Regions from separate parts of the Klebsiella sp. NPDC088457 genome, predicted to be linked through region 1. Evidence: riboswitches for the same ligand, from Rfam matches in the RefSeq annotation. Region 1 holds a riboswitch; each other region holds the start of a gene.
What was found. A riboswitch is a leader RNA that binds a small molecule or an ion and turns the genes downstream of it on or off. The one in region 1 is predicted to bind thiamine pyrophosphate.
Positions count from the first base shown of each region.

Region 2: linked by a shared signal. The riboswitch ahead of ACI2JR_RS00145 (TenA family protein) and the one ahead of thiC (phosphomethylpyrimidine synthase ThiC) in region 1 are both predicted to bind thiamine pyrophosphate.
Region 3: linked by a shared signal. The riboswitch ahead of thiB (thiamine ABC transporter substrate binding subunit) and the one ahead of thiC (phosphomethylpyrimidine synthase ThiC) in region 1 are both predicted to bind thiamine pyrophosphate.
Region 4: linked by a shared signal. The riboswitch ahead of thiM (hydroxyethylthiazole kinase) and the one ahead of thiC (phosphomethylpyrimidine synthase ThiC) in region 1 are both predicted to bind thiamine pyrophosphate.

Region 1 covers NZ_JBJDNH010000051.1:6,435-11,599, reverse strand. The annotation lists gene ACI2JR_RS23980 (HesA/MoeB/ThiF family protein) at 1-314, opposite strand, end outside; gene thiE (thiamine phosphate synthase) at 307-942, opposite strand; gene thiC (phosphomethylpyrimidine synthase ThiC) at 942-2,837, opposite strand; TPP riboswitch at 2,924-3,024, opposite strand; gene rsd (sigma D regulator) at 3,078-3,575, opposite strand; gene nudC (NAD(+) diphosphatase) at 3,670-4,443, shown strand; gene hemE (uroporphyrinogen decarboxylase) at 4,484-5,165, shown strand, end outside.
Region 2 covers NZ_JBJDNH010000001.1:25,951-31,115, forward strand. The annotation lists gene ACI2JR_RS00125 (RNA polymerase sigma factor) at 1-557, opposite strand, end outside; gene ACI2JR_RS00130 (hypothetical protein) at 563-979, opposite strand; gene ACI2JR_RS00135 (VOC family protein) at 1,143-1,514, opposite strand; gene ACI2JR_RS00140 (hypothetical protein) at 1,537-1,677, opposite strand; TPP riboswitch at 1,991-2,092, shown strand; gene ACI2JR_RS00145 (TenA family protein) at 2,159-2,854, shown strand; gene ACI2JR_RS00150 (ABC transporter ATP-binding protein) at 2,851-3,576, shown strand; gene ACI2JR_RS00155 (ABC transporter permease) at 3,573-4,316, shown strand; gene ACI2JR_RS00160 (ABC transporter substrate-binding protein) at 4,343-5,165, shown strand, end outside.
Region 3 covers NZ_JBJDNH010000004.1:35,141-40,305, forward strand. The annotation lists gene thiQ (thiamine ABC transporter ATP-binding protein ThiQ) at 1-648, opposite strand, end outside; gene thiP (thiamine/thiamine pyrophosphate ABC transporter permease ThiP) at 632-2,242, opposite strand; gene thiB (thiamine ABC transporter substrate binding subunit) at 2,218-3,201, opposite strand; TPP riboswitch at 3,234-3,356, opposite strand; gene sgrR (HTH-type transcriptional regulator SgrR) at 3,506-5,161, opposite strand.
Region 4 covers NZ_JBJDNH010000015.1:105,832-110,996, reverse strand. The annotation lists gene ACI2JR_RS12005 (PfkB family carbohydrate kinase) at 1-276, shown strand, start outside; gene ACI2JR_RS12000 (GntR family transcriptional regulator) at 250-996, opposite strand; gene thiD (bifunctional hydroxymethylpyrimidine kinase/phosphomethylpyrimidine kinase) at 1,088-1,888, opposite strand; gene thiM (hydroxyethylthiazole kinase) at 1,885-2,661, opposite strand; TPP riboswitch at 2,696-2,792, opposite strand; gene ACI2JR_RS11985 (universal stress protein) at 2,987-3,409, shown strand; gene ACI2JR_RS11980 (LysR family transcriptional regulator) at 3,393-4,334, opposite strand; gene ACI2JR_RS11975 (adenine deaminase) at 4,459-5,165, shown strand, end outside.

The sequences.
Region 1 (5,165 bases):
TGTTGCAGCGTGACGATCTCAATCTGCGGGTTAAGCCGCGCCAGCCGCTGCCTGGCGGCGGCGGTTTTCGGCCGGGCGATATCATCGCTGGTGAAGAGAATCTGGCGTTGCAGGTTGCTTACGTGGACGTCGTCATCGTCAGCCAGTACCAGCGTACCGACGCCGGCGCCGGCCAGATACAGCGCGGCAGGAGAACCCAACCCGCCGAGGCCGACGATCAGCACCCGGCTGGCTAACAGCTTCTGCTGACCTTCGATGGCAATATCTTCCAGCATCAGCTGGCGGCTATAGCGCATGAAATCGCTGTCATTCATCGCCTGCTCCTGCGATTTCCAGCAGTTGGGCGGTGGCCTGCCGCCAGTCTTCCGCCTGGGTAATCGCGCTCACGACGGCGATGCTACCGACGCCGGTTTCCAGTACCGCCGGAGCGCGCGCCAGGCTGATGCCGCCGATCGCCACCGTCGGGTAATCCTGCAGGCGCTGGATATGTTGAGCGAGCTGCGTCAGACCCTGAGGGGCGGAAGGCATTTGTTTGGTTTGCGTAGGGAAAACGTGACCTAGCGCGATATAGGAGGGGCGTGCGGCCAGCGCAACATCGATCTCCATATCATCATGGGTCGAGACCCCGAGGCGCAGCCCGGCGTGGCGAATGGCGCTCAGGTCCGTGGTTTCCAGGTCCTCTTGTCCCAGGTGCACGCCGTAGGCCTGGTGCTTAATGGCCAGCTGCCAGTAGTCGTTGATGAACAGCCGGGCATGATATTGACGGCCGAGTGCGATAGCAGCGATCACATCGTCCTCAACGTCGCTGTCGCGCTTATCCTTGATGCGCAGCTGAAGAGTACGCACGCCCGCTTTCAGCAGGCGTTCAATCCACACCACGCTATCCACGACCGGGTAGAGTCCTAAACGGAAAGGGACGGACGGAAAATCGGGTTGATACATCAGGCTTGCTCCTTACGTAAATAGATCTCACCGCCGCGAGCGCGGAAATCCTGGGACCTGTCGGCCATGCCGGCGTCGATATTCTGCCGGGCGGCATAGTCGCGGACTTCCTGGGTGATTTTCATTGAACAGAATTTGGGCCCGCACATAGAGCAGAAGTGGGCGAGTTTGCCGGACTCCTGCGGCAGCGTTTCGTCGTGATAAGCGCGGGCGGTGAACGGGTCAAGGGCGAGATTGAACTGGTCTTCCCAGCGGAATTCAAAACGGGCTTTGGACATGGCGTTATCGCGGATCTGCGCCCCCGGATGACCTTTGGCAAGGTCGGCGGCGTGAGCGGCGATTTTGTAGGCGAGCAATCCCTGCTTCACATCCTCTTTATTCGGCAGGCCGAGATGCTCCTTCGGCGTGACATAGCAGAGCATGGCGCAGCCGAACCAGCCGATCATCGCCGCGCCGATACCGGAGGTGAAGTGGTCATAGCCGGGAGCGATATCGGTGGTTAATGGCCCAAGAGTGTAGAACGGCGCTTCGTGGCAGTGGGTCAGCTCTTCGCTCATGTTGCGGCGGATCATCTGCATCGGCACATGGCCCGGTCCCTCAATCATCACCTGCACGTCGTACTCCCAGGCGATTTTTGTCAGCTCCCCCAGGGTGTGCAGCTCGGCGAACTGCGCCTCGTCGTTGGCGTCCTGAATCGAGCCCGGCCGTAGGCCGTCGCCGAGCGAGAGTGAGACATCATAGGCGGCGCAGATTTGGCAAATCTCGCGGAAGTGTTGATAGAGGAAGTTTTCCTGATGATGCGACAGGCACCACTTCGCCATGATTGAGCCGCCGCGGGAGACAATGCCGGTCAGACGTTTGGCGGTCATCGGTACGTAGCGCAGCAGGACGCCGGCATGAATGGTGAAATAGTCGACGCCTTGTTCCGCCTGTTCCAGCAGAGTGTCGCGGAACGCTTCCCAGGTGAGGTCTTCGGCAATGCCGTTCACTTTCTCCAGCGCCTGATAGATGGGGACGGTGCCGATGGGCACCGGGCTGTTACGCAGGATCCATTCGCGGGTTTCGTGAATATAGCGGCCGGTGGAGAGATCCATCACCGTGTCGGCGCCCCAGCGCGTTGACCACACCAGTTTTTCGACCTCTTCTTCGATGGACGATGTCACCGCCGAGTTGCCGATGTTGGCGTTAACCTTCACCAGAAAATTGCGCCCGATGATCATCGGTTCCGATTCCGGGTGGTTGATGTTGGCAGGAACGATCGCGCGGCCGGCGGCCACCTCATCGCGGACGAATTCCGCGGTGATGTTCTCCGGTAAGCGGGCGCCAAAGCCTTCCCCCGGGTGCTGGTGGCGCAGCACTTCGCTGCGAATACGCTCCCGGCCCATGTTTTCCCGGATGGCGATAAACTCCATCTCCGGCGTAACGATTCCCCGACGGGCGTAGTGGAGCTGAGTAACGCATTGCCCCGGCCTGGCTCGTCTCGGCGTCAGCAGGCCGCTAAAGCGCAGCGCATCGAGGCCCTCATCGGCGAGACGCTCTTTGGTGTAGAGGGAGCTGCGGTCGTTTAACGGCTCGCTATCCTGCCGCGCATCGATCCACGGCTGGCGCAGCTTTGCCAGCCCCTGCCTGACATCGATGGCAACGTCTGGATCGCCATACGGGCCGGAGGTGTCATACACCGGTATCGCTTCGTTATCTTCATACTGCGGGTTGGTTTTGTCGCCGCCGGTCAGCGTGGGGCTAAGCTGGATTTCGCGCATCGGCACGCGAATATCATCCTGCGAGCCCTGAATATAGATACGCCGTGAACGGGGGAAGACGCTGCCTTCGAGGGTATCAATAAAGCGCTGCGCGCGTTCGCGCTGTTCTCTACGGGTCAGTTTGGTTGCAGACATAGCTCATTCCAGATGAAAAAGGACATGGCTTGTCAGACGACGGATGGAGTAACAGATGCGATCGGTCCTGGATGGACGGTCGCTTATAGCAGTTTACTCTTGTTCCCTTCGCAGGTATTAGCCTGATCAGGTTCCGCGGATCCCGAATAAACGGTCTCAGCCAGTTAAGGCACTCCGACAAGATAAAACCCCCTCCAGCGAGGGAGAATGTATGTAAACTACTCGTTAACGGCTCACAACTCAAGCAGTCGGCGTGATATTGTCGCTGATGTTGTCTTCCTGGTTGTGGGAAACGGCGAGGGCGATCAGCTTATCTTCCAGCGCAAATCGCGCTTCCAGCGCTTCGCCAATATCGGAAAGCGCCTGCTGGAACTCCAGATAGTTATCGTGATCGATGGCGTTTTCGAGGCAGGAATCGTAGTAATCCATAATCTGCTGGGTATTGGCTTCCAGCTGCGGATAGAGCTTCGTGGCCGCCAAAAGTGGCGTGTCGCCTTCCATTTCGCCAAGAATACGTTCATAAATACTAAAATGGCCGGAGGAGAGGTAATCCACCAGGCTTTGGCAAAAGTTATCCAGCGCCTTTTCGTTAAGCCGCATAAAGGATTCTTTACCCGGTTTCAGGCCAACCAGCTTGTAGTAAGCCACGAGCAAATGCTTACGTACATGCAGCCAGCGATCGACCAGTTTATTACTGCCTCCAAGACGTTCCGTTAGGTTTTCCAGCTGGTTTAACATGGTTGACTCCGCAAGATTAAGAAAAATAACGTTGCTCACCAAAATGTAAATATAATGTTAAAAGTGCCAGTAAAACGAAGGTAGTGCAATAGATATGGATCGTATTATTGAAAAATTAGATCGCGGCTGGTGGATCGTCAGCCACGAACAAAAATTATGGTTACCCGACGGGGAATTACCACATGGCGAAGCGGGAAATTTCAATCTTGTCGGACAGCACGCGCGGCATATCGGTGAATGGCAAGGAGAAGCGGTATGGCTGGTGCGCCAGGATCGTCGGCATGATATGGGATCGTTGCGTCAGGTGCTGGATCAGGATCCGGGGCTGTTTCAGCTGGCGGGGCGCGGCATCCAGCTGGCCGAGTTTTACCGCTCGCATAAATTCTGCGGCTACTGTGGGCATCCGATGCAGCCAAGCAAAAGCGAATGGGCGATGCTGTGCAGCCACTGCCGCGAGCGCTATTACCCGCAAATCGCCCCGTGCATGATCGTGGCGATTCGCCGGGACGACTCTATTTTGCTGGCGCAGCATACCCGCCACCGCAACGGCGTACATACGGTGCTGGCCGGGTTTGTCGAAGTGGGAGAGACCCTGGAACAGGCGGTTGCCCGCGAGGTGATGGAAGAAAGCGGCCTGAAGGTGAAAAACCTGCGCTATGTGACTTCCCAACCGTGGCCGTTCCCGCAGTCGCTGATGACCGCGTTTATGGCGGAATATGACAGCGGCGAGATTGTTATCGATAAGAAAGAGCTGCTGGAGGCGGGCTGGTATCGCTACGATGATTTACCGCTGCTGCCGCCGCCGGGAACCGTGGCGCGCCGGCTGATAGAAGATACCGTGGCAATGTGTCGGGCCGACTATGAATGACGTGATACAATGACGGCCTGACGCATTAAGGAACTGCAAAATGACCGAACTGAAGAACGATCGTTATCTGCGTGCGCTGCTGCGCCAACCCGTTGATGTGACCCCGGTGTGGATGATGCGCCAGGCTGGCCGCTATTTACCGGAGTACAAGGCCACTCGCGCAGAAGCGGGCGACTTTATGTCTCTGTGTAAAAATGCCGGGCTGGCCTGTGAAGTCACCCTGCAGCCGCTGCGTCGCTATGCGCTGGATGCGGCGATCCTCTTTTCAGACATTCTGACTATTCCGGACGCGATGGGGCTGGGGCTCTATTTCGAAGCCGGCGAAGGTCCGCGCTTCACCTCGACCATTACCGGCAAAGCCGACGTCGACAAACTGCCGATCCCCGATCCGGAAGATGAACTCGGTTACGTGATGAATGCGGTACGCACCATTCGTCGTGAGCTCAAAGGTGAGGTTCCGCTGATTGGCTTCTCCGGCAGCCCGTGGACCCTGGCGACCTATATGGTTGAAGGGGGCAGCAGTAAGGCCTTCACTGTCATCAAAAAAATGATGTATGCCGATCCGCAGACCCTGCATGCGCTGCTCGATAAGCTGGCAAAAAGCGTCACGTTGTACCTTAACGCCCAGATCAAAGCGGGCGCCCAGTCGGTGATGATTTTCGATACCTGGGGTGGCGTGCTGACCGGCCGCGATTATCAGCAGTTCTCGCTGTACTACATGC
Region 2 (5,165 bases), on a different contig from region 1:
TCGGCAATCAGTTCATCATAGAGGACGCGCAGGCGCGTGCGGAGGTAGAGAACGGCTTTATGTTTACGCGATAACAGCGTCTGCTCGCTGACCCCGCTCTCTTCCGCCAGCGCCTTATAGCTGTAGCCTTGCAGCTCGGTTTTCTCAAACACCTCGCGCTGGGCCGGCGGCAGTTCGCCAAGCGCCTGAGTCAGCTCTTCCCACAGTAGCGCTTTAAGGTACTCCTCTTCCGGGGTGTACGGTACGCCGAACAGCGTCTCTGAGATCTCATCTTCAGGCCGCTCGCCCTCCTCTGCAGCGCTAAAATAGCCCGCGAGCGGCAGCTCGCGTTTTTTGCGCGCCCGGTCGGTCATTTCGTTGCGCGCCGCACGGAACAGCCAGGCAGCCACGTTCTCCACCGGTTGTTCCACGGTCATCAGCTGGTAAGTGACTTCCTGCAGGATATCATCCGCATCAGCGCGCACCGAGGTTCGGCCGCGAATGAAGGCTTTCAGCCGTGACCGGCAGGCGTTAAGCGCCGAAATAAGCAGCGACTCCCCCGCCATCCCGGTTTTCATCTCGCTCACTCGACAGGCGTCGTTTTCGCGGCGTCATCCCGCGGCGGGGCTTTCCCCTCCCGCCGCTCGCGCCAGCCGCACGGCCCGCGTTGGCTGAAGCGCTGAACGAACTCTTCACGCTGTTGCGGGCTCATGTTCATCCAACGTTCGTGCATCCGCCGCCGTTCGCGCGCCATACCGAACATTCCAGGGCGAAAACCGAGGCCGCCAAATAGAATGCGCGACAGGGCCAGAATGCCCAGCGCCTGCCAGAAGCCGATGCTCTTGACGCCGAGAATCGCCGGCAGCAGCGCGTTCCACAGCGACATCACCAGCAGCCCGAGGATGGCGATCAGCGCCACACCCACGATCAGCGGCTTCGCCATTCGATGGCCACCGAAGCCGCGACCGCGGTGGTGCCCGTGCATATCAAAACCTCTCATCATCGTATGACCTCATTACAGTAGTGAATCGTGATAGGTGGAGAGGTAGACGAATGAGCAACGGAAATATTGCCAGGAAAATGACAAAATCAACGCATACGCTTGGCTATGGCGCATAGCGGATTGATATTATTGATAAACGACCGAAACCGTCGGCAATACGCTAAATCTCCTGTCCGACCATCAGCCGGTGGCCATCGGGGGTGGCCAGCAAAAATTCACGCATGCCGTGGGGCTTATCGGCCGGCGGCTGCAGGATAAGCGCCCCGTTCTGCCGCCATTCATCGTGTAGCGCATCAACATCGGCGACGTTGAGGTAGGCAAAATAACTGTGGTCGCCCAGCGCTGAGGGGCTGATGGCATCCGGGCAATGGCCGAGCATCAGCCTGACGCCGTCGCGGACCATCAACTGCCAGTCCGCCCCTTGCGGCCACTGCGCGGTAAAACCCAGCGCATCGCGAAAATAGTCGACGTTTTTTTGCAGATCGGGGACGGCAAGCACAAACGCAAAAGGTTTTAGTCCTGAGTCGGTCATTTTTCACCTCCATGCTGATATGTTACAACGGATGGCCCAGCCAGCGCTTTTCAAACAGCGGCCTGGAGCGCAGGCTTGCCCGGCGCTGCGCGTATTGTTGATAGATGCCGATCATGTTCTCAGCACAAACATCGTTCAGGGCAGGCTTTGCATCGGGCTGCACGCGGTTTATCTCCTGACATTCGGTCGCCTTGCGCCAGATAAAACGTCACTGTATTACCCCCTTCATTGCTGGCGGTATACCGCGCTTTGTCCAGACTATAGCCAGTAGCATTATCAGGCCCTCATTTTCAGCCGGGCGTTGTCTTTCATTCTGGACAAAAAACGGGGTTTAACCACCTGCATGGCCCATATAAACGCCAACAGGCTGCCGACGAAAGGCTTTCTACGAATAAAATTCGTGACAACGTCACAAACCGAGCGACGCTGGCGACCGCTTTCGGGATTGTAATCAAAAAATGAATGCCGTATAACATGACGCAACCGAGGGGTGTCCCGTGAGGGCTGAGATGGCGTAAGCCGAACCCTTTGAACCTGATCTGGGTCATGCCAGCGAAGGGACGGGTCGGCAATTTTGCCAGTTTACCGCCATTGCCTGTTCATACTTCTGCACGCCCGGATCTCCCCTTGTATCAGGAGGTCCTGTGATTCTTCCCGTTTTTACCCAAGGTCTTTATGGTCGTCTGCGCCAGCAGGCCGGTCGCGACTGGGAACGCTACGTTGCGCATCCCTTCTTACGCCAGCTTGCCGATGGCACCCTGCCCGAAATCGCCTTCCGACGCTATCTGACTCAGGATTACCTGTTTCTGATCCATTTTGCCCGCAGCTACGCCCTGCTGGTCAGTAAGCTGCGTACGCTGCCGGAAATGCGCGCCGCCGCCGCCTCGATGAATGCCATCCTTGGCGAGCTGCCGCTGCATGTCGGCTATTGTGCGGGCTGGGGGCTCGATGAAGCCACTATGGCCGGCGAAAACAAAGCGGCGGAGACGGTCAATTACACTCGCTATGTCCTGGATATCGGCCATTCCGGCGATGCGCTGGATCTCCTGACGGCGCTGATGCCCTGCGTCGCCGGCTATGCCGAAATCGGCCTCGGTCTGCTTCACGACCCCGCCACCCGTCTCAGCGATAACCCGTACGCCTCGTGGATTCGTAACTACGGCGACGAGGGCTACCTCAACGGCGTCAATGCCGCGGTCGGCCTGCTGGAAACCGTCTGGCAACAGCGCGGCGGCGAAGCGCGGTTCGCCGAGCTGAGCACCATTTTCACCACCGCCGCTCGCCTGGAAGCAAACTTCTGGCAGATGGGGCTGAATGCCGCGGCGGAGGGTCAGGCGTGAATGCCCCCACGATTCAGGTCCGGGAGTTAGGCCTGCGCTTCGGTTCGCGGGTGATTTTCACGGATCTGTCATTTGATATTCCCGGCGGAGAGTGGATTTCGCTGCTGGGCGCCAGCGGCGCCGGCAAAACCAGCCTGCTGCGGATTATCGCCGGATTAGCCTCCCCGACTCACGGTCAGGTGCACGCCAGCGATGGGCTCCCCATTGCGCAGCGGCTGGCGTGGATGGGGCAAAAAGATCTGCTCTATCCGTGGCTGAGCGTACGCGATAACGTGGCGCTCGGCGCCCGGCTTCGCGGTGAACGGGTCGACAGCCAGCGAGTGGCGACCTTATTAGAGCAGGTGGGCCTCAGCCATTGCGCCGACGATCGCCCGGCTTCGCTCTCCGGCGGAATGCGACAGCGGGCGGCGCTGGCGCGCACGCTGTATGAAGATCGCCCCATTGTTTTAATGGATGAACCGTTCTCGGCGTTGGACACCATTACCCGCACGCGAATCCAGAACCTGGCCGCCGGGCTGCTGGTGAATCGTACCGTGGTGCTCATCACCCACGACCCGATGGAAGCCTGCCGGCTCAGCCATCGGCTGCTGGTGCTTTCGCCGCCGGGAGGCATTGACGATGCGCATCATCTGACGGGGGTACCACCGCGCGCGCCGGACGATCCCGTACTGCTGGCCAGCCAGGCCGAACTACTACAACAGCTGGTGAGGGGGAACGGATGAGAGGCAAACTGTTGCGCGGCGGGGTGGTGTTTTGCGGCCTGCTGCTGCTGTGGTGGCTGGTCAGCCGCAGCGGCATCCCCGCTTTCCTGCTGCCCTCGCCATCGGCGGTGGCTAACGCCCTGTGGGTCAACCGCAGCTGGCTGGCCTGGCATACCCTGATCACCGTCAGCGAAATTCTCAGCGGTCTGGCGCTCGGCGTAGCGCTCGGGGTGGTGCTGGCGCTGTGCATGATTATCTCGCCGCGCTTTCAGCGCTGGCTGATGCCGCTGGTGCTGACCAGCCAGGCCATCCCGGTTTTCGCCCTCGCCCCGCTGCTGGTGCTGTGGTTCGGCTTCGGGATGAGCGCCAAGGTGATGATGGCGGTGCTGATTATCTTCTTCCCCGTCACCTCGGCGTTTTTTGACGGCCTGCGGCGGGTCAATCATGACTATCTCGATCTGGCGCGAACGATGGGCGCCTCTTTTAGCGCCCAGCTGCGTCACGTGCGTCTGATGGCGGCGCTGCCGGCGCTCGGTTCCGGCCTGCGTATGGCCGCCGCGGTCGCCCCGATCGGCGCGATCATCGGGGAATGGGTGGGCTCCGCCGAAGGGCTGGGCTACGTGATGCTTAACGCCAATGCGCGCATGCAGACCGACGTCTGCTTTGCCGCGCTGTTTATTTTAGTGCTGCTGACCGTCCTGCTTTGGCTGGCGGTGGATGCTTTCTTGCACCGGCTGATCGACTGGACGCCGGAATCGTGACTCACAAGGACAATGAAGGAATCGCCATGAGTAAATCCCTTATCGCCACAATGGCCTTCAGCGCGCTGTTCAGCGCGCAGGCGCTCGCCAACGAGAAACTGACGCTGGTGCTTGACTGGTATATCAACCCTGACCATGCGCCGATTATGGTCGCTGAACAGATTGGCGCCTTTAAAGAGCAAGGGCTGGACGTCAGGATCGTGCCGCCATCCGACCCGGCGCTCCCGCCGCGGCTGGTGGCCGCAGGCCAGGCGGATCTGGCGATCACCTATCAGCCGCAGGTACACTTTTTTGCCGATGAAGGCCTGCCGCTGGTGCGGGTCGGCACATTGATTAATTCGCCGCTGAACACGGTGATCGCCCTCGATAAAAACATTAACACCCCTGCCGATCTAAAAGGAAAAAAGGTTGGCTATTCGGTCAGCGGAATTGAGCAGGCAACCCTGGCAACCATGGCGCAAAACGCCCATATCGACCCGCAAAGCATCAAGCTGATTAACGTCAATTTCCAGCTGACCAGCGCCCTGCTGGCCGGTCAGGTCGATGCGGTGATTGGCGGCTATCGCAATATTGAGGCGCTGGAGCTTAAACTTCAGGGTAAAGACCCGCGGGTGATGAATGTGGAGGATTTTGGCGTCCCGGCCTATGACGAGCTGGTGATTGTGGCCCATCGCGATCGAATTCACGCGGCGAAAATTAAAAAATTCCTCGTTGCCTTGCAAAAAGGCGTGGCGTATCTGCACGCCCATCCGCAGGAGAGCTGGCAAGCTTTTGCCGCCGCTCACCCGGAGCTGAACACCGAACTGAACAAACAGGCCTGGCTGCAAACGGAACCGCTGTTTGCCCGCG
Region 3 (5,165 bases), on a different contig from region 1:
CGCGTCGGTCGCGCCGTCCCAGGCTATCCGCCCGTCGGCCACCACCAGCGAGCGTGGGGCGATGCGGGCGGCATCTTCCACGCTATGCGACACCATCAGCAGGGTTAAATGCTGGCGCTGGCACACTTCGGCAACCAGCGTCAGCATCTCCTGACGCAGCGCCGGATCGAGCGCCGAGAAGGGTTCATCCAGCAGCAGGACCGGCTGTTCCCGCACCAGACAGCGCGCCAGCGCCGCGCGCTGCCGCTGGCCGCCGGAGAGTTCGCCCGGCAGTCTGTCGAGTAAATCCCCAATCCCCATTTGCCCGGTAATCGTCTGCAGGCTGGCGTGTTGCGTCGCGTTCAGCCTGAGGCCCGGATGCATGCCGAGGCCGATATTCTGGCGGATGGTGAGGTGGTTAAAGAGGTTGTTTTCCTGAAACAGCATCGACACCGGACGACGGGCCGGCGGGGTATCGGTATGCGGCTGGCCGTCAATCACAATGCTGCCGCTGACCGGCGGTAAAAAGCCAGCGATCAGATTCAGCAGCGTGCTCTTCCCCGCGCCGCTGGGGCCGAGGACGGCGAGGCGTTCACCCTGCGCGACGGAAAGCGTGAAACGCATCGGCAGATGCTGGTAAAGCCAGGTCACATCATTCAGTTTTAACATCACGCCCCGGGAGTTTCTCAATCACCGTAAAGAGTAAAAAGCACAGCAAGAGCAGCAGCAGGGCGGTCACGGCGCCGTCCTGGCTGCGATAGGCGCCAATTTGCTGATACAGATAGAACGGCAGCGTGCGGAACGCTTCATTGCCAAACAGCGCAACGGCGCCAAAATCCCCGATCGACAGCACGCAGGCAAAGGCCAGCGCCTGGGCCAGCGGCCGCTTTAACGCGCGTAGCTCAACGACCCTCAGGCGGGTAACACCGTTCATGCCGAGAGAGTGGCACAGCATGCCGTAGCGGGAGGCGATATCGCGCATGGGGTTTTCCAGCACCTTCAGCGCGTAGGGGATAGCCATCAGGGCGTTGGTGAAGATGACAATTCCGTCGGCGGATTCCGGCAGCCCGACGCTGTTATTGAGCAGTAAGAAGAAGCCGGTCGCCAGCACGATACCCGGCATCGCGAGGATCAGCATTCCGCTGAGCTCCAGCGCCTGGCCGGCCAGCGGCCGGCTGCGGAGACGCAGTTCGCGACTGCTCCATAGCAGCATCATGGTCAGGATGACGCTCAGCAGACCGGCGGCTAGCGCGATGCGCAGAGAGGTCCAGAACGCCTGCCACAGCGCGGGCTGGGCCAGCACGTTGAACAGATTGTTATTCAGACCGTCAACCACCACCGCCAGCAGCGGCGGCAGTAGCAACAGCAGGGCGATAACGATCAGCGCCACGTCGGCAAGACGGCTGTGCAGGCGGTCATCAGGATCGCGCCAGCCGTGAACCTGCGTCACCCCGATGGCAACCGCTTTGCTCAGCCGTTGGGCGAGCAGGACCAGCCCGAGGCAGCAGATCATCTGGATCAGCGCTAGCATCGCCGCGCGGGCCGGGTCATAATCAAAATTCAGCGCCTGATAGATCGCCAGTTCAATAGTGGTAGCCCGCGGGCCGCCGCCGAGCGACAGCACGGTGGCAAAGCTGGCGAAACAGAGCATAAAAATCAGCGCCGCCACGGGGGGAATCTGCCGTCGTAGCCACGGCCATTCCACCAGGCGAAAAAAGTGATAGCCGCGCATGCCCAGCTGGGCGGCTATCTGCCGCTGTTCACCGGGAATATTCTCCAGCGCCTGCAGCAGCAGGCGGGTTGCCATCGGCATGTTGAAGAAAACGTGGGCCAGCAAAATGCCCTGTAGGCCATAGGGGGAGAAATCCCACTGCCAGCCGACGGCGTGAAACAGCGTCGCCAGCCAGCCCTGATGGCCATAGACGCTAAGAATACCAAACACGGCCACCAGCACCGGGAGGATCAGCGTCATCGCGCACAGGCGCAGCAGCAGGGTGCGTCCCGGAAAGCGGCGGCGGTACAGCGCGCGGGCGAGAAAGATAGCCGGTACGACGGAGAGAAGCGCCGAGAGAAACGCCTGCCAGAAGGAGAAACGCACCACGTGCCACAGATAGCTATCGCGGAACACCGAATGCCATGCCGCCTCCGGCGCGCTGCTCCAGAGCGCCAGAAACGCGGCCAGCGCGACGGCGACCAGCACCGTGGCGGCCGTCAGGCCCGGTACCAGCCAGCCGATGCTTAGCGGCTGACGGCGCGTTGCCATGCGCTGATCCAGGTCTGACGTTCTGCGGCGACCTGCTGCGGGGTAAACTCGAGGGTGGTTTGCGGTTTCACCAGCGTGTCAAAACCCGCCGGCAGCGCAACCTGGGTCACCGGATACATCCAGTTGCCGGTCGGGATCGCGTTCTGGAAACCTGGGGAAACCATAAACCGGAGGAATTTTTCCGCCAGCTCAGGCTGTTTGCTGGCGGCGGTGCGCGCCGCGACTTCAACCTGCAGATAGTGGCCTTCGGCAAAATCGGCGGCCGCGTAGTGGTCTTTCTTCTCTTCAATCAGATGGTAGGCCGGCGAGGTGGTATAGCTGAGGACCAGATCGCTTTCCCCTTTCAGGAACAGACCGTAGGCCTCACTCCAGCCTTTCGTGACGGTGACGGTTTTCGCCGCCAGTTTCTGCCAGGCCTCCGGCGCCTTATCGCCATATACTTTCTGCATCCACAGCAGCAGCCCCAGCCCCGGCGTACTGGTGCGCGGATCTTCGTAGATCACGCGCCATTTTTGTTCGCTTTCGACCAGCTCTTTCAGGCTTTTCGGCGGATTTTTTAGCTTGTTTTTATCGTAGACGAAGGCGAAGTAGCCGTAGTCGTACGGCACAAAGGTATCGTTATTCCAGCCGCCCGGCACCGTGACCGCGGTGGTCGGGATATGACTTTTGGCGAACAATTTGCTCTGCGCCGCCGCTTCCAGCAGATTGTTATCCAGCCCGAGCACCACATCGGCTTTGCTATTTTTGCCTTCCATCCGCAGACGGTTAAGCAACGACACGCCGTCTTCCAGCGCCACGAACTTCAGTTCGCAGCCGCAGTCGGCTTCAAAGGCTTTTTTGACCACCGGACCCGGGCCCCATTCGGCTGAGAAAGAGTCATAGGTGTAGACGGTAAGCACCGGTTTGGCAAAAACGGGGGCGGCGACCAGCGCCAGCAGCGGAAGTAATTTTTTCAACACTTTGCACCTCATAAAAAAGGGGGGGCAAAGGATTTTGAGTGGGCCTCAAATCCCTTCGCCGGCGTTATCCGGATCAGGTTCGACGGGTATTTTCTCAGCCTGTACGCTTCATCAGATGAGTCTGCGCACGTTTATCAGCACCCCGTTGAGAACGGCGTTAGTGTAATGATTTTGTGAGTGGACGGAAAGCGCTTAAACGCCCGGCTCATCAGGACTATTTGATGGTTATGTTGCGCCGGGGCCGCGCGCAAAACCCTCACGCGCCCGCCGCTGGCAGCAACAATGGCGCCTGCGGAGAAAAACGCTACGGCTCCGGCGGCGCAAACCATGCGGATTTGAAATCAAACCAGCCGAGGGTATTCATTCTCACGCCGCGCATACTGCGCTGCCCCTGGATCATCAGCCAGTGGTGGATCAGCGGGACGATGGTTTGACTGGCCAGCAGCTGCTGGCTCCAGGTGGCCGGGTTTAACTCGCCCGCATGCCAGCGGCTGGCGTCCTTCTCCCAGTCGATGGGGATACAATGCCGGATCAGCGGGACTTCATACAGCCAGGCGAAAAGAGAAAAATCAATCGGCAGGGTAAAGTTGGCGCTGTTCAACCAGACGTCGCTGACGACATCGCCGCGGTGCCACTCTTCATACTCCAGCTCCTGAATCACCAGCTTCACCTCGTGCTCCGCCAGCAGCGTCGCCATGATCCCGCCCATGACGCGGTGCTCGACGTGGTCCTGGTAATAGGTCAGGGTGACGGATTCCAGACCCGGCGGTTTTTCACAGACGTGGCTGCGGGCGTGGTGCCAGCGGGGCAGCAGGCCATAGGCCGGAAACCAGTTGCCCTGGTAGTGTTCGCCCGCGTGGTAAAGCAGGTTCGCAGGCTGGAACAGATAGCTCAGCCACTGGCGCACCGCGGCGTTGCCGCCAAGCGGGCTGCGCGCATCAAACAGCAGGTAATAGCACCCTTCCTCAAGACGGCTCTCTATCGCTTTCTCACTGTGCGTTGTCCCCTGCAGGGTTAAGCCGCCGTTGGGTTCGTCGCTAATCTCCGGGAGCACCCAGACGTTAACCTCATCGATTAACGCCCGGTAGCCGAAATAGTCGTCGAAGGCGTGGATCTTCAGCTGATTTTGATTGTTGCGCACCACCGCATAAGGGCCGGTGCCTACCGGCATGCTGGCGAAGTTTGCCATCGACTGCCATTCACGCGGCAGCACCACCGCCGAAACCTGCCCCAACAGCCACGGTAGCCAGCGATCGGGTTGGGTAAGATGAATATCCAGCGTCCAGGCCGTGGGCGAGACAATACGCGCGATGTGTGAGTAGAGCGGCAGGGTATTGCTGCGTTGCAAAGAGGCGATGACATCCTCCATCTCCAGCTCTCTGCCGTGGTGAAAATGAATGCCGGGGCGCAGAAAAAAGCGCCAGTGGGTCGGTGAAAGCTGCTGCCAGTGGTGGGCAATATCGGCTTCCAGTTCCCCGTTTTCCTCATTTACCCGCGTCAGGGCGCTGAAGATCTGCCTGGCGATATGGTTTTCCGAGCGGCGCAGCGCGCTGCCGGGCAACAGATTTTTCATTGGCCGGTAGTAGAGCACGCGCAGAATATGCCGCCCCTGACGGAAGCTGCGGCCAAGGTGCGAGACCAGCATCTGACGTACCGCGGCTTTATCGCCGACCAGCTGCACCAGCTGATCGATACGATCCTGCTCAAGCAGATCCTCCGCCCTCTGCTGCTGCAACGCCAGCCCGGTATAAAGGAAAGCCAGCTTTGAACGCTTGCCGCGTCCGGCTTCCGCCTTCCAGGTTAACCAACCGCGTTCTTCCATCATATTCAGCAGCGTGCGCATATGTCGGCGCGAGCAGCACAGCATCTCCGCCAGCTCGTTGAGGGTCGTCTCCTGCGATTGACCGTCGCAGCATTGCCATAAGCGGATGAACTGTTGTTGCAGACGAGCGGAAGACATAAAA
Region 4 (5,165 bases), on a different contig from region 1:
AACGCGCCGCTGATTGTGCGTCAGGATAAAGACGGGGCGTGGTATTTCAGCGCGGCGGAATGCGGACAGGCGGCGGCCTTTCCCACGACGGTGGTCGATACCATTGGCGCTGGCGACAGCCACGCCGGCGGCGTACTGGCCGGATTAGCCGCCGGCTGGCCGCTGGCACAAGCGGTGACGCTGGGGAACGCGGTGGCATCGTGGGTGGTCAGCCACCGCGGCGGCGACTGCGCCCCCACCCGTGAAGCACTACTCCTCGCACACAAAGACGTATAAATCGCTGCGGCAGTAGCTGATGCTGTACTCAATCGGCCGCTGCTGCTGATCCAGCGCCACCTGTTTAATCACCAGCACCGGAATTTTGTCATCCATTTTAATGTGCGACTGAAACTCAGCGTCCGGCATCCGGGCGCTGACTCTTGAGCGCGTGCGCTGCGGGTAAATATGCTGGCTGCGGAAATAATCATACAAAGAAATACCGATATCTTCGGCGTCGGCGATCAGATGCGCCGGCACCCACGACTCTTCGATGGACACCGCCTCTTCATCGACATAGCGGATGCGCTTGAGCAAAAACACTTCGCTTTTCGGCTCCAGCGCCAGCTGTTCGGCCACTTCCTGCGGACATTCCACCACCCGCTTGTTCACCCATAGCGTGTCCGGTTTTTTACCGCGCAACACCACCTGCTGGGAAAATCCGCGCGCCTCTTTCAGCGAATATTCAAAGATGTTGTTGATTTGCGTGCCATAGCCGCGCGCACGGGTCACCACCCCTTCGTCTTCCAGCATCTGCATCGCCTTACGCACGGTGATGCGCGACACCCCCGTCAGCTGGCTGAGATCGCGCTCGCCGGGCAGGATATTGCCATGCTCAAGCCAACCGCTGCGCACCGCGTTTTTCACCGTTTCGGCGAATTTCAGGTACAGCGGCGTGTGATCGGCAGCGGCGATGCGCTCATTCAGTTGGGCGAGAAGCCGGGTATGCGCTTGTTCCATCTGTGGTTTTCCTGGCTGACAGTTTCAGCCATTATACGCTAAATCATTCAGGTTGCGCTCAGGCGGCAACCTGAAGTCTCACGCGTCCAGACTACCACCACGCGTGGAAATGATGCACCGGGCCGATACCGTGGCCGACCTCCAGTGAATCCGCCTGCGCCAGCGCCGCGGAGAGCCAGCTCTTGGCCTCGGCGACCGTCTGCCCCCAGTCGGCATAGCGCGGGCGCAGCGCCGCTAATGCCGCCGACAGCGTGCAGCCGGTGCCATGGGTATTTTTGGTGTTGACCCTCGGCGCGGTGAAACGCTGCTCGCCTTCGCGGGTAAACAGCCAGTCCGGGCTTTCAGCGTTAGTAAGATGCCCGCCTTTCATCAGCACCGCGCCGCAGCCCATCGCCAGCAGCGCGCGCCCCTGCTCCAGCATCTCTTTTTCACTCTGCGCATGCGGGGCATCGAGCAGCGCCGCCGCTTCCGGCAGATTCGGCGTGATCAGCGATACCCGCGGCAGCAGGCGCGTGCGTAACGTCGCCACCGCCGACGCTGACAGCAGCGGGTCGCCGCTTTTCGCCAGCATCACCGTATCCAGCACCACGTTGTCAATCTGATAGCGTGCCAGGCGCTCCGCCACGGCTTCAACAATATCCGTTTCCGCCAGCATGCCGATTTTGGTGGTATCGATGCGTACATCGCTGAACACCGAATCCAGCTGAGCGGCGACAAAATCGGGTTCGATGCGATACACCGACTGTACGCCGCGGGTGTTCTGCGCCACCAGGGCGGTGATCACCGAGCAGCCATAGGCGCCGAGCGCCGAGAAGGTTTTCAGATCGGCCTGGATCCCCGCGCCGCCGCTGGGATCGGTGCCGGCAATAGTTAAGGCATTGATGCGTTTCATGGTTTTATCTCCCCGTACAGGGCATCCAGCAGTGCCGGGGTAAAGCTCCCCGGGCCGCCCTGCCGCGCTGCCTGACCGCCCGCCTGTTTCATCAGGCCACAGGCGGCCGCGACGTTTTCCAGACGGTCCCCCGGCAGCGCGGCGCTGGCCGCCACGACCGCCGAGAGCGCGCAGCCGGTACCCACCACCCGGGTCATCAGGGGGTCGCCGCCGGTCACCATCCGCGTACGCTGCCCGTCGGTGACGTAATCCACCTCGCCGGTCACCGCGACAACGCTATTGAGCTGACGCGCCAGCGCCTGGGCGGCAGGAAGTGCCGCCGCTGCGGTATCGGTGGTATCGACGCCGCGTCCGCCGGCGCTCATACCGGCCAGCGCCATGATCTCGGAGGCGTTGCCGCGAATGGCGGCCGGGTGCAGTCTCAGCAGCTCATGGCAAAACTCAGTGCGCAGCGTTAATGCGCCGACCGCCACCGGATCCAGCGCCCACGGCTTACCCGCCCGCTGGGCGCTGTGTACCGCCGCCCGCATGGCGGTCGCCCGTTCGACAGTTAAGGTACCGACATTAATCAATAGCGCATCGGCGATGGCGGCAAACTGGCTCGCCTCTTGCGGATCGATAACCATCGCCGGCGAGGCGCCGATCGCCAGCAGCACGTTGGCGGTAAAGGTCTGCACCACATCATTGGTCATGCAGTGAACAAGGGGGGCGTGGCGGCGAAAGAGATGTTGCAGGTGCGCAATATGCGCGGGATTGAGTGGCTCAGCTTGCATCGTTTGCTCCAGCCAGGCGATGAAGAAGCAACGACCCGCTGGTCTCTGACTTCCCTACGCTGGCATTATCCAGATCAGGTATTACGGGTTTTTCTCAGCCTTCACCAGGAAGGGCACCCCGAGTCATCAAGAAGATATAAACATTCTCTGCTGGCAGGTTACGGGAAGCCGCATGCCAGCGCAAGCCATCTTGTGTCATCTCCCGCGCGACGTCTCCTGGCGCCTGGCCGGTTATCCATTTATCCGTTTGCTTTCATGCCCGAACGGGCACAAACTTAATCGCAGGGACCGGCGTTCGCGGTCACACCTATCTCGAGGTACGGCTATGCCCGTTTATCACCATGCCCTGGTGCTGATTAACAACAGCCTTGACGGCATACCGCTGTTGCGGCATGCGGCTAACATGGCGGAAGAGAACGCCATGCGCATCACCCTCGCCCATATCAGCACCGACTACCGGGCGTTGAACTATGTCTCCGATAGCCTGCTGGATGATAATGTCTCCCAGGAGGTGATTCAGGCAAAAGCGCTGCTCAACGCGCTGGCGGCCAGCGTCCCCCTGCCGGTGCAAACCCTGGCGCTGGTTACCGCCCGCCGTTTTGAGGATGTCGACGCCTGCGTACGCCAGCGGGGAATTGATTTGCTTATCGCCGGGCACCGCAACCGGCTGCTGGGGGTCATGGCTTCCCATTCGCTGGAGTATATTAATCACCTGACGGTCGATGTGCTGATCAAGCATCTCCCCTGAGCCGCGGATCGGCTTCGCGTAGCGAACTGAGCAGCAGCGCAAAACAGTTCTCAATCAGCGGCGGCAGCGCCTGCGGCCCGCGCATTAACGCCACGGTACGCGCCAACGCGGGCTGCTGCAGCTGGGCGATGGTCAGGCCAGGATCCTGCAGGTGGGTGGTATACAGCTCGGGCAGAATGGCGATCGCCAGCCGCGAGCGCACCAGGCCATACAGGGTTTCAATATAATCAACCTGATAACGCGTATTCAGCGTCAGGCGGTGGCTCTCCGCCAGCGCGCCCACCAGACGCTGAATATTGCCCTTCGAGAACACAGCAATATCGCGCCCGGCCAGCAGCTTCCACGGCAGGTGCGGCTGGTCGGCCAGCGGATCCTCGCAATGCAGCACTGCGACAAACGGATCTTCCCGCAGCGGATAGACCTGCAGCGCGTCAGGAAGCGAACTGTCGAGGGCGCCGATAGCAAAATCAATCTGTCCGCTTTGTAGCTCGCGCACCAGCGCATCGTTGGTCTGGTCGTGAAACTCGACCCGCAGGCGGGGAAAAGTCTGCGCCAGGGTCTGCGGCAGCAGGGGAAACAGCAGCGAGCTGACCGACGGCACCAGGCCAATCCGTACCGTGCCATCGCCGCCGGCGGCGACAATCTGCTGCATGTCATCAAACGCCAGCTGGGACACGCTCAGCACGCGACGAGCGTGCGGCAAAATCGCCGCCCCCAGATCGGTCAGCGTCACCGAAGAGGCCGTGCGGTTGACCAGCTTGCCGCCCAGCACCGTTTCAATTTGCCGCAGCGCGCTGCTCAGCGCCGGCTGGCTGATGGCCAGCCGGTTGGCGGTATCGGTGAAATGACGCAGCTGCGCCAGGGTGACAAAATACTGTAGCTGTTTCAGAGAAAGCGCGGGCAGGCGCTGCCACGGTTCGGTCATGGTGTTCTTCGCTAAGGGTAATCAGCCAGAATAACCCGAGCTTATCGGGTGATAAATTTATTCATCTGGGCAAACGTTTGCTGTCCACCTAGAGTATCGCCATTATCCTTGTGCCGGAGTTGTTATGTCCAGCAGTGCTGAAAACCGCCGCCGCGCCGTCCAGGCGGCCCGGGGCGAAGTCCCTTTTGACCTCTTACTGACCGGGGCGCAGATCGTCGACATGGTCACCGGCGAACTCCGCGCCGCCGATGTCGGCATCGTCGGCGAGATGATCGCCAGCGTGCATCCGCGCGGCAGCCGCAGCGATGCCCGGCAACAGCATGCGCTGGATGGCGCCTACCTGTCGCCGGGGCTAATGGATACCCATGTGCATCTCGAAAGCTCGCACCTGCCTCCCGAGCGCTACGCGGAAATCGTCCTCGCGCAGGGCACCACGGCGGTGTTCTGGGATCCGCATGAGCTGGCCAACGTCCTCGGGGTTGAGGGCGTGCGCTATGCGGTGGCCGCCAGCCGGAACCTGCCGCTGCAGGTGATGGTAGCCGCCCCCTCCAGCGTGCCGTCGACGCCGGGTCTGGAAATGTCCGGGGCGGATTTTGCCGGCGCCGAGATGGCGACCATGCTGGCATGGCCGGAAGTCCGCGGCGTCGCGGAAGTGATGGATATGTACGGCGTGCTGCACGGCAGCGAGCGCATGCAGGAGATTGTTCAGGCCGGCCTCGAGAGCGGCAAACTGATTGAAGGCCACGCCCGCGGCCTGAACGGCGCCGACCTGCAGGCCTACCTCGCCGCAGGGGTTACCTCCGATCATGAACTCACCTCCGCGGACGATGC